2 regions of the Paenibacillus sp. FSL E2-0201 genome follow, and region 1 is predicted to be linked to the other one. Evidence: riboswitches for the same ligand, from Rfam matches in the RefSeq annotation. Region 1 holds a riboswitch; the other holds the start of a gene.

Region 1 (5,238 bases):
CAGCATATGCGGATAAGCCTGTTCGAATCCATTCAAGCCAACCTTAGCGAGCCACTGGCGCGCTTCTTCACGAGCTCCATCCTGCAGAGCACCTTTGATTTCTCCGGCTAGCAGTACATTATCTTCAATCGTTCGCCAAGGAAAAAGAGCAGGCTGCTGCGGCATATAACTAATCTCACCGCGTTGACCTGTAACGACCTTGCCGTTCATGCGGATCGTTCCTGTATCAGGCTTCACTAGTCCGCCGATCATATGGAATAAGGTGCTTTTTCCGCAGCCGGAAGGACCGACGATCGAGACGAACTCTTGCTGCTCTACCTTAAGAGAGACGTTGTTGAGCACGTTCGTCTCGCGGCGACGATGGGTGAAGGACTTGGAGATGCCGCTTACTTCAAGAGCAGGTGGTGCAGTATGAGCTTCAGGAGAGCTTATGATTTCTGTTGTTCTTTGCTCTATTTGCGTCGCTTGAGACATACAGGCATCTTCCTTTCTATGAGTTACGGCGCGGTTTCCAGCGGACTAACCATTTTTCCAATAATGCGATAATCGCAAAAAGCACAAGACTAAGGAGCACAATAATCACAATAGCGACAAACATCCGATCCGTACGGTAAGCCGATTTTTGCAGAAGCATATAATAGCCGATCCCTTTATCCGCGCCAATCCATTCTGCAACCACGGCTCCCATAACCGCATAGGTAGCAGATATTTTCACACCGGAAAATAGTGCCGGGATAGAAGATGGAAGCTCCAGCTTGGTGAAGATTTGCCACTTGCTTGCGCCAGCCATTTTCATATAATTCATCATGACCTGATCACTTTGAGACAAGCCGCCCATTGCAGCGACAGCTACCGGGAAGAAGCATACCAGTGTAATCAGCACGATTTTGGGCAAAAGACCGAATCCAAACCAGATGATTAGCAGTGGTCCGAGTGCGATAGAGGGAACATTTTGACTCAGAATAATGAGTGGATAAAAAGCCCGTTTGGCCCAAGGCAAAAGATGCAAAAGTAGAGCAACGATCAAGCCTACACCTGTACCAATGGGGAAACCGATTAATGTGAGCCGAAGCGTAGCCATCGTATGAGCCCAGAGACCTGAGGCATTACTGGTGGATTCGCGAGCAATGTCAGCAGGACTCGGCAGAATCCAGGATTCAATATGGAATAGAGAAACAGATAATTGCCATACGGTCAAAAAGAAGACGACCGCCACAAGGGGCGGCCATATTAGCTTCCAGGTCGATCTCACGGCCGATATTTCTCCGTCAATTTATCCATGCTGATTCCGTTAGGATTATGAGCGATTTTGATCTGCGAGATTACGCTTGGACTGCCTGCTTCGATCAACGCCTCTTGCATTTGACGCACAACCTCCAGCAGCTCGCTAAGCTCACCTTCCATAGTGGTTTCTAGTGGATTCACCTGATGTTTAACACCGGATTTCTGAATAACTTCAATCGCTTTATCTACGTAGGGGATGGAGTCCTCATTGTTTGGAGTCTTAGGAATTACTTGAATGCTTAATAATGTATTAGCCACAATAATCAATCCTCTCAAATTGTATAGGTAAGTTCAAAAAGCCAACTTTGATAACGATGTAATTCAGGAAGCAGATTCGGCGTCGAATCTTGAACGAACTTGGGAAGTCCGGTACTCACGTAGCACATCACTACGCTCCGTTCCTCCTTCCTCAAGTAACGTTCAACCTTCTCGGTTCTGAAAGCTGACTTTTTGAACTCTCATTGAAATAGGTAAGTTCAAAAAGCCAACTTTGATAACGAAATAATTCATTTAATTGTATTTACTCCGCCGGTAAAAAGTCATTCGTGAATGCACTAGCTGCATCCAGCGGTTTGTCCAGCAGCTTCAAATCATACATCCAGTCGCCGTAATTCTGCCAGACCTCGGTTTTTTGCTCTCCCCAGCGTGGGGCGTCGTCCTTATATTTCGGGCTAAGCCATTTTTGGCTAGCTAGGACAAGCTCTGCATCAAGGTCAGGCACAGCCTTGGATAATGTAGCGGCAGCCTCTTCTGGATGATCAATCGCATATTGATAGCCCTTGGATGTAGCTTTCAGGAAAGCCTTCACCAAATCTGGATTCTCAGAAATCTGCTTCTCACTCGTGGTCAGCACAGGGGTGTAATAATCGAGCTGAGGCGCATAATCCTTCAAGTAGAGCATATCCAGAGGCTCACCACGCAGTTCGGCTTCAATACCTGTCCAAGCGTAGAAGATCCAAGCGAAATCAATGTCACGTTTGACTGCGGTAAAATAGTCAGCTTCACCAATACTGATTAGCTTCACCTTTTTCACATCGCCACCAACAGGGTCCATGATCGCCTTCATGGCTGCTTCTTCAGCAGGAGAGCCCCAACCGCCGTAGGTTTTACCCTCAAAATCTTTTGGTGATTTAATATTGCGGTCTACTGGAGCGGCGAATCCCGAAGTATTATGCTGAATAATGGCTGCAATCGAGACAAGGGGAACGCCTTGTAGACGGGCTAGAGTCAATCCTTCCTGAGCGCTGATCCCAAAAGCGGCTTCGCCAGAGGTAACCATAGTATCAGAACCCGCTGCGCCAGGTTGAACGATTTCTACATCCAGACCTTCTTCCGCGTAATAACCAAGATCCTTGGCTACGTATAGACCGGTGTGGTTCGTATTCGGTGTCCAATCCAGTGCAACCTTAACTTTGGTAAGCTCTTTCGGAGCATTTGATCCGGTCGCAGCATTCGAATCCGCAGCATTTCCTTTGTTTCCGGCTGTATTCCCATTGTTGCTGCCGCATCCGGCAATCGCAAGAATGAGCATACAGGTGAGGCTAAGCATAAGTGCTTTTTTGAGTTGCATGTCTTCTTCTCTCCTTTAAGGTTGCCAGATCCCGTCATCCAACATGAACCATAAAGTGTAGTATGTACATTTCTTCTACATCTTTTGTGATCTACACAAAAAAAGCGCCCCGAGTGATCGGGACGCTGGCTTGGCGCAAGGTTAGTAAAGGTCACAGGGACCAAAACCAATTGGCGATTCCTACGCTGGCATTATCCAGATCAGGTATAAGGGTCAGTATCTTGTGGGATACAATCTCAGCCGGCCAATTCCAGCACCCCTGGTTCTATGAAGTTAACGGGTATTTCTCGCTTAAACGCTAATCGTCTTTATAAGGACGCTGAAGGCGTTTATGCTTGCATACGGTGTATTATAGACGGCTGTTCTCGGAATGTCTAGTAGCACGCGCCTAAATTTTTCGAATCTCTCCGTCCGTTTTCATTAATCCAGATCTTTATGTTTCTTGCGATGACGCCGCTTAAGCTCAGTAACCAGAGCACCTAGCGTAAGGACAACACTGATCATTATCCCGCTCATAATCACGAAAAGAGCAAGAAACTCAAAGGGGGAATAGCTAACCATCTTACTCCATTGAATCTTTCCATCCAGATCGTCAATGACTTGATTCATGCCATAAATCCCACTTACCACCGTAAATACAGTGAGGATCATCAGCAGATTATCCCGGCGCTTCGATTGGAACTTATCTTGATACTGAAACAGGTCAGTCAAGGTTTCTTTTACTTCCTCGAACAGAGCGTCATTCCCGTATACTTTACGCAGCTGAAGAAAAATCTCCCGTCCTTGCGACTGTGAAATCAGCTCCAAGAAATAAAACTTTGCCGAGAATTTATTAATCGAGTAGATTAAATTGTCGATCTCATCATAATCGTGGTTTATGCGTAGTCGGGAATGCATATTTGCCAGCTTTAGCAGAACAATTTTGTGGAAAATATTGAGTAGAAATCCGTAATAATATTGCCCGTACATCTGGTTGGCCAGGCTAACGGCGATCTTTGGTTCAGCTCGGGTCAGACAGCAAAAGGTCTGCTCATTCATCATATAATACGAGTCTGGGCCCCATCGATTATAGGAATGCTCATGACAGTAGTTCGCAATATACGCTGGATCGCTGGCACTGGCATAGGGCTTCCCGTTCAGATCAATTCCATCAAGCTGAGAGGCGCGATAGCGCATATTTATACTAATCTCATCAGAATCTCCTTCACTCTGAAAGCCATAAAAGGCTTGCACCTGCATTCTTTCATCTACGAAAAAGGGAAGGGTCTCGAAATAAGCCCCATTAATATCCGAGTGATCCAGAAAAGGCTCCAGTCCATCCACCAGATTTCGGAAGACAAAATCCTCTACCATCTCATAGGTCTGTTCTCCGCAATGGATATAGGTGTAGTCATCCTGTACGAAGGTATTCTCAAGCGCCCGGAAGCGGTCCGCGAATTCCAGTGCAATACTAAAGGGAATCGAATCCCCCTCAAGCTGGACACGTATCGTCACAAATCCAAGCTGAAAAGGACATATGAATATATCAGTCGAGAGAATTTTAAAAAATATAGACTGCTGAGGAATCTCTAGAATACAGTCCAGATTATTGACTCTGGAAAAGCGGCGGAAAGAGTCTACATCCTTCTTGCGTGGAAAAAGAATATGTGCAGCAAACGGTAAATAGGTGCGCTCCATCCGTTCATGGGAAACACAGTGATCTTCTCCGTAATAGGCATTTTCTAACTCTTTATTATCCAGAAAAAAACGTGTGAAGCCATCATCCTGCAATTGTTGGATAAGCTTCTTAGAATCGCCCTTTTTTATTGAAAAGGGAAAAATAAACTGCATAAGCGCAGTATGTAATAAAGGCTCAGTTGAAAGCTTATCCATTCATCGTCCATCCTTGTGCTCAGAATATGCTTATAGATGACATTACCCTAAAAGGATTAGGTTGATACCATTCTAACATTCTAAATACTGGAACTCTTTCTTTGCACTGCTTGTCTGGATTGGAATCTCCATGTGGCAATGCTCAGCAAGAACAAGAAGGCGGCAAAACCGGCAAGTAACCCAGCAGTTTGTGCCACTTTTAGATGGTCCATAGACCAGCCCATAAATAGGGGCAGCAGAGCTCCACCGACACCTCCAGCAGCGATCATTATGCTGGGTGTTGATTCTTCGGCTCCTGGTAGCATCTTGCTGGAGAAGACTAGAGCTATGGAGAAAATACCGGACATAAATAGCCCAAGTAGCATAATTACGATGAATGCAGCTAATCGATTATCTGTGAACGGAAAAAGAGCCAGCAGTAACAAGGTCAGTAAACAGCTACTTAAAATATATACACGGTAAGAAATTTTCTCTGCAATCACTCCAGCAAACAATCTTCCCGTAGACATAGC
Region 2 (5,238 bases), 2.5 Mb from region 1:
AGGCTAGTTTAGCTTCTGAAACCTTGAATTATTTTGAAACGTCAGCACCAAAGTATTTCTCAGAAATCTTTAAATAAGTTCCATCGCTCTTCATTTCAATAATTGCATCACTAACTGCTTTTACCAAGTCGTCGTTTCCTTTTAGGAATACAGCGGCACTTTCCGAACCATTAGGAATCTCATCCACCACTTTAATTTTCACATCAGGCTTCTGCTTTTTCAGGTCCAGATAAGACAATCCATCATTTACCGTTGCATCAATGCGGCCTGAGGTCAGTAAATCCACCGCTTGATTGAAGCCGTCTACAGCAACGATTTCAGCGCCGTTCTCACGAGCGATTTCGGATAGATTACTGGTCAGAGATTGTCCTGATTTTTTACCCTTAAGATCCGCAAATGCTTTAATATCCTCATTGTTTTCACTCACAATCAATACCGCTTTAGATACGATGTATGGCTCAGAGAAATCATATTTCGCTTTACGCTCTTCATTAATGGATACTTCGTTAAAAATAACATCAAACCGCTTAGCGTCCAATCCGGCAAAGAGACCGTCCCACTGTGTCTCAGAAAATTCAGGGTCAGCACCGAGACGCTTTGCTACTTCCTCAGCAATTTCTACGTCAAAACCAGTCAGTTTTCCCGATGCATCGTGATACGTAAAGGGTGCATAGGTTCCTTCGGTTCCTATCCGTAATTTGCCGCTCGCTTTAACAGCTTCCAAGCTATTTTTCGCAGTTGCAGCAGTTCCGCCATTCGTTCCAGCTGAAGAGTTGTTGGAAGTATCGGTATTCGAATTATTGCCGCACCCCGCTACAAACACCACGGTTAACACCAATAGAATAGTTAAACTGAGTTTTTTCATTATAGAATCCCCTCTCTTTACCCTTATATTGCCCATTCTTATAATAATTCTTCATAAGATCCTCTCTTTACATCTCAGAAAGTTATGGTATATTTATAAACAAATTAAATATGGACCTGTTATTTCACTAGGGGAGTCGGCCGACTGAGACGGAGCTTTATGCTTCGGACCCTTGGAACCTGATCTGGATCATACCAGCGGAGGGAAGTGGAGCAGAATTTTCATCCCATGCATTTTTTAGTGTTCCTATGCAGAATGAACTTTTTGACCCATTTGTTTCCCTCCGGAAATGAATGGGTCTTTATTTATTTACTTTCAATTACAAAACTTAGGCATATGCTTCCGTTGCCAGTTTTGTATGAAGTTCCTCAAGTAGCTATGCTATACAAAACTTAGGCATATGCTTCCGAAGCAAGTTTTGTACGAAGTTCCTCAAGAAGCTATGCTATACAAAACTTTTAGGAGGTTCTATCATCACGACAATCCTATCCATTCAAGACTTAGCCTACTCTTTTCCTGAGTCTAAACAGCTCCCTGTATTTGCAAACTTAACCATGGATATTAAGCAAGGTGAGTTTGTCGCTGTTATCGGGGCTAGCGGATGCGGAAAAAGTACGCTTTTCAAAACCATAGCAGGCTTGCTAGAACCCACTCATGGAAAAATAATGATTCATTCGGGTCGGCCAGCGGCATCTACTCGCTTAGGTCAGATCGCATACATGCCGCAGCAGGATTTGCTATTACCGTGGAGAACGGTGCTCGACAACTGCCTTTTACCCTGGGAAATTAAGCCAAGGTCCACTAAACAACAGACAATTTCACACATTCGAGACCTGCTGTCACGCTTCGGTTTAGGTGATGTTGAGAAGGCATACCCTCATGAGCTATCCGGTGGTATGAAACAGCGGGTCGCATTTCTTCGCACGCTAGTGTCTGGCGGCGGTGGCAGTCTTATGCTGCTAGATGAACCGTTTGGAGCGCTCGACGCTATGACCAAACGTGAGATACACCGCTGGTTGTTAGAGCTTTGGGATGAACTGAATCAAACAGTGATGCTCATCACCCATGATCTCGAAGAAGCACTATTACTAAGCGATCGGATTTATTTAATGTCTGGAGGCGCACATAGCGAATTACAGGAGATCGTTGTTGATTTGCCGAGGCCAAGACATTACAAAATGAACTATGAACCCCGTTTTATAGCATTGCGGGAAGAGTTGGAGCGGAGACTGTATGCAGCCCATACCTTTTAAAAAACAACTAGACAATTATGGCCCCTTCATTTTACTAGTGTTGTTCGTTGTTGCGATCTGGGAATCAGCTGTTCGTCTTCACTGGATTCCAGCTTTTATCCTCCCTGCTCCTTCTGCAATAGGTATCGCATTGATCGAGCATAAGCAATTACTCGGACAGCATTTATTGGCGACGCTGCAGGAAATATTAGTAGGTTTTGTACTTTCGGTTATCTGTGGTGCATTGCTGGGTACTGGAATGTTCTTATTTCGACCGCTTGAAAAGGCCATCTACCCTTTCCTTATTATCAGTCAGACGATCCCATTAATTGCGCTATCCCCCATTTTTATCATGTGGTTCGGATATACGCTGTGGAGCAAAGTCGCTGTAGTTTTTCTAACTGCTTTTTTTCCAGTCGTTGTGAGTACATATGATGGGCTTCGTACAAGTGGTCAGGCATATAAGGATCTATTATTAACCTTTAGTGCAAACCGCTGGCAACTGCTTACAAAAACACAAATCCCGCTGGCGCTGCCCTCTTTTTTCTCAGGACTAAAGCTATCCATTGTGTACTGTGTAATTGGAGCAACCATCGGCGAATGGCTCGGCGGCAGCAAAGGACTCGGTTACTTTAGCCGAAGAATGGCTGGAAATATGCAAAGTGACGAAATGTTCGCCGCAGTATTTCTGTTGTCCGCGCTCGGTGTAATGCTATTTCTGATGATAGCTCTGCTAGAAGCATTATTTTTAAAGAAAAGAGGATCTAATCGATGAATACTTTAATCATTCAAAAAAAATGGCTTTTACCCTTATATCTCATCTGTTTTGTCCTAATCTTAAGCAGCTGCGGAAATACATCCAAAGTAAGTAATGCTTCAAATAGCGAAAACAAACAAACGCACAAGCTGACAATCATGCTCGATTGGTATCCCAACGCCGTTCACTCATTTTTATATGCGGCTGAGCAAAATGGTTATTTCCAAGAGGAAGGTCTGGATGTAGAGATCCAAATGCCGGCAGACACCAATGATGCACTAAAGCTTGTAGCAGCGAATCAAGTTGATTTAGCACTTAGTTATCAGCCTCAGGTGCTTATGGCACGTAGTGAAAAGATTCCAGTACGTTCGATTGCAGCGATTGTAAGGCATCCGCTTAATCATTTAATGGTGCCTCAGTCCGGAGATATCCAAAGTCCTAAAGACCTTACAGGTAAACAAATTGGGTATTCTTCCATCCCACTTTATGAAGCCATGATTCGTACAATGATCCAGAACGACGGGGGTGACCCTAACGCCAGTAAACTAATCGATGTAGGCTTCGACCTTATTCCAGCAATTGCGACCGGGCAGGTAGATGCCATTATGGGCGGGTTCATTAACCACGAACAATTAATTCTCGAAAAAGAAGGGCATCCCGTTCACTCGTTTAATCCCACAGACTTCGGAGTACCCGATTATTACGAGCTAGTCCTTGTCGCCAGTGAGCAAGGGGTACAAAATTCCGAGTCCTACTTCAAAAAGTTTCTAAGCGCCATTACAAAAGGACAACAATTTGTCCAGGAAAATCCGGAAAACGCGTTAAAGTTACTGCTTGCACACGAAGATGCGACCTCTCCACTAGATAAGGAAATAGAAGAAAAGAGCTTGCAGATTCTTCTGCCTCTAATGAATGCAGGTGACCAAAATTTTGGTTATCAAGAGCCAGCGTCTTGGGAAAAGGTACGACAGTGGCTATCCGACAATGATTTACTGTCTAACGACATCAAGGCAGAGGATGCTTTTATCAATCTTTAACCATTAGCTATTTGCTCATTAAACTTGAGGAGGAAATATCATGAGTTATCTATCCAAAGTACGGGAATCCAATCCACTGGTCCACAATATAACCAATATCGTCGTAGCCAACTTCTCAGCAAACGGGCTTTTGGCGCTCGGTGCCTCCCCCTTTATGGCGGATGCTCACGAAGAAGTGGTGGATATCGCCGCATTTTCAGCTGCAGTGGTACTAAATATCGGCACACTGAATGACTATGCCATTCAATCCATGGTGCTCGCAGGACAATCTGCGAATAAGCACGGGGTTCCCTTAGTTCTTGATCCAGTAGGTGCGGGAGCAACTTCATATCGAACAGCTGTCACTCAAAAGCTAGTGAATGAGATGCAAATTACCGCACTACGTGGGAATGTGGCTGAAGTTGCCAATGTTATTGGTGAAAGCTGGTCTATTAAAGGGGTGGATGCAGGCGAAGGGGATGGCGATGTAGTCGTCTTAGCTGAGACTGCCGCGCGGAAGTTAGGTTGTGTAGTGATCATCACCGGAAAAGACGATGTTATCACCAATGGAGTTAACACCTACATTACTAGCAACGGTCACCCTATTCTAACGAAAGTAACGGGAACCGGATGTCTGCTCAGTGCAGTAGTCGGGGCATTTCTAGCGGTAAGTGAAGGGGCATCTCTTGCAGCCGCAGTGGAAGCCATCTCATTCTATGGAGTAGCTGCTGAGATTTCCGCTGAACTAACTACTGGCAAAGGTCCGGGGAGCTTTCAAATGGAGTTTCTCAATCAATTGAGTTTGGTCACACCTGAAACGTATAAAGAGAAATCAATAATCAAGCAACTCAGATAACGACATACAAAGGAGCGAACGTAATCATGATATCCAAAGCTTTAACCATAGCCGGCTCGGATAGCGGCGGCGGAGCAGGGATTCAGGCAGATCTAAAAACCTTTCAAGAACTTGCTGTATACGGTATGTCCGCACTAACAGCTGTGACAGCCCAGAACACATTAGGTGTTCAAGGCGTATTTCCGTTATCACTGCAAGCTATTACTCAGCAGCTTGATTCCATTGGGCTTGATCTGAAGCCCGATGCTGTGAAGACAGGGATGCTTTTTAACAGTGACATCATTCGAGTCGTAGCAGAGAAGGTTCAGCAATACGGCTGGCGTAATCTTGTAGTTGATCCAGTCATGGTTGCTAAAGGCGGCTCTACGCTATTACAACAAGAAGCTGTCCAGTCCTTAATCAAACATCTTCTCCCGCTAGCCTTAGTGACGACGCCTAATATTCCAGAGGCTGAAATGATTACTAACATGAGCATCACTACAATCGACGATCGTAAAGAAGCGGCCACAATC

Evidence for each region. A riboswitch is a leader RNA that binds a small molecule or an ion and turns the genes downstream of it on or off. The one in region 1 is predicted to bind thiamine pyrophosphate.
Region 2: another riboswitch for thiamine pyrophosphate. It lies ahead of NSU15_RS12920 (ABC transporter ATP-binding protein); the one in region 1 lies ahead of NSU15_RS02015 (ABC transporter substrate-binding protein).

Annotation. Positions count from the first base shown of each region.
Region 1 covers NZ_CP150154.1:442,409-447,646, forward strand. The annotation lists gene NSU15_RS02000 (ABC transporter ATP-binding protein) at 1-474, opposite strand, end outside; gene NSU15_RS02005 (ABC transporter permease) at 491-1,252, opposite strand; gene NSU15_RS02010 (MTH1187 family thiamine-binding protein) at 1,249-1,542, opposite strand; gene NSU15_RS02015 (ABC transporter substrate-binding protein) at 1,805-2,854, opposite strand; TPP riboswitch at 3,015-3,125, opposite strand; gene NSU15_RS02020 (hypothetical protein) at 3,275-4,726, opposite strand; gene NSU15_RS02025 (MFS transporter) at 4,807-5,238, opposite strand, start outside.
Region 2 covers NZ_CP150154.1:2,929,313-2,934,550, reverse strand. The annotation lists gene NSU15_RS12925 (amino acid ABC transporter substrate-binding protein) at 29-865, opposite strand; TPP riboswitch at 985-1,088, shown strand; gene NSU15_RS12920 (ABC transporter ATP-binding protein) at 1,420-2,118, shown strand; gene NSU15_RS12915 (ABC transporter permease) at 2,099-2,872, shown strand; gene NSU15_RS12910 (ABC transporter substrate-binding protein) at 2,869-3,891, shown strand; gene thiM (hydroxyethylthiazole kinase) at 3,932-4,726, shown strand; gene thiD (bifunctional hydroxymethylpyrimidine kinase/phosphomethylpyrimidine kinase) at 4,753-5,238, shown strand, end outside.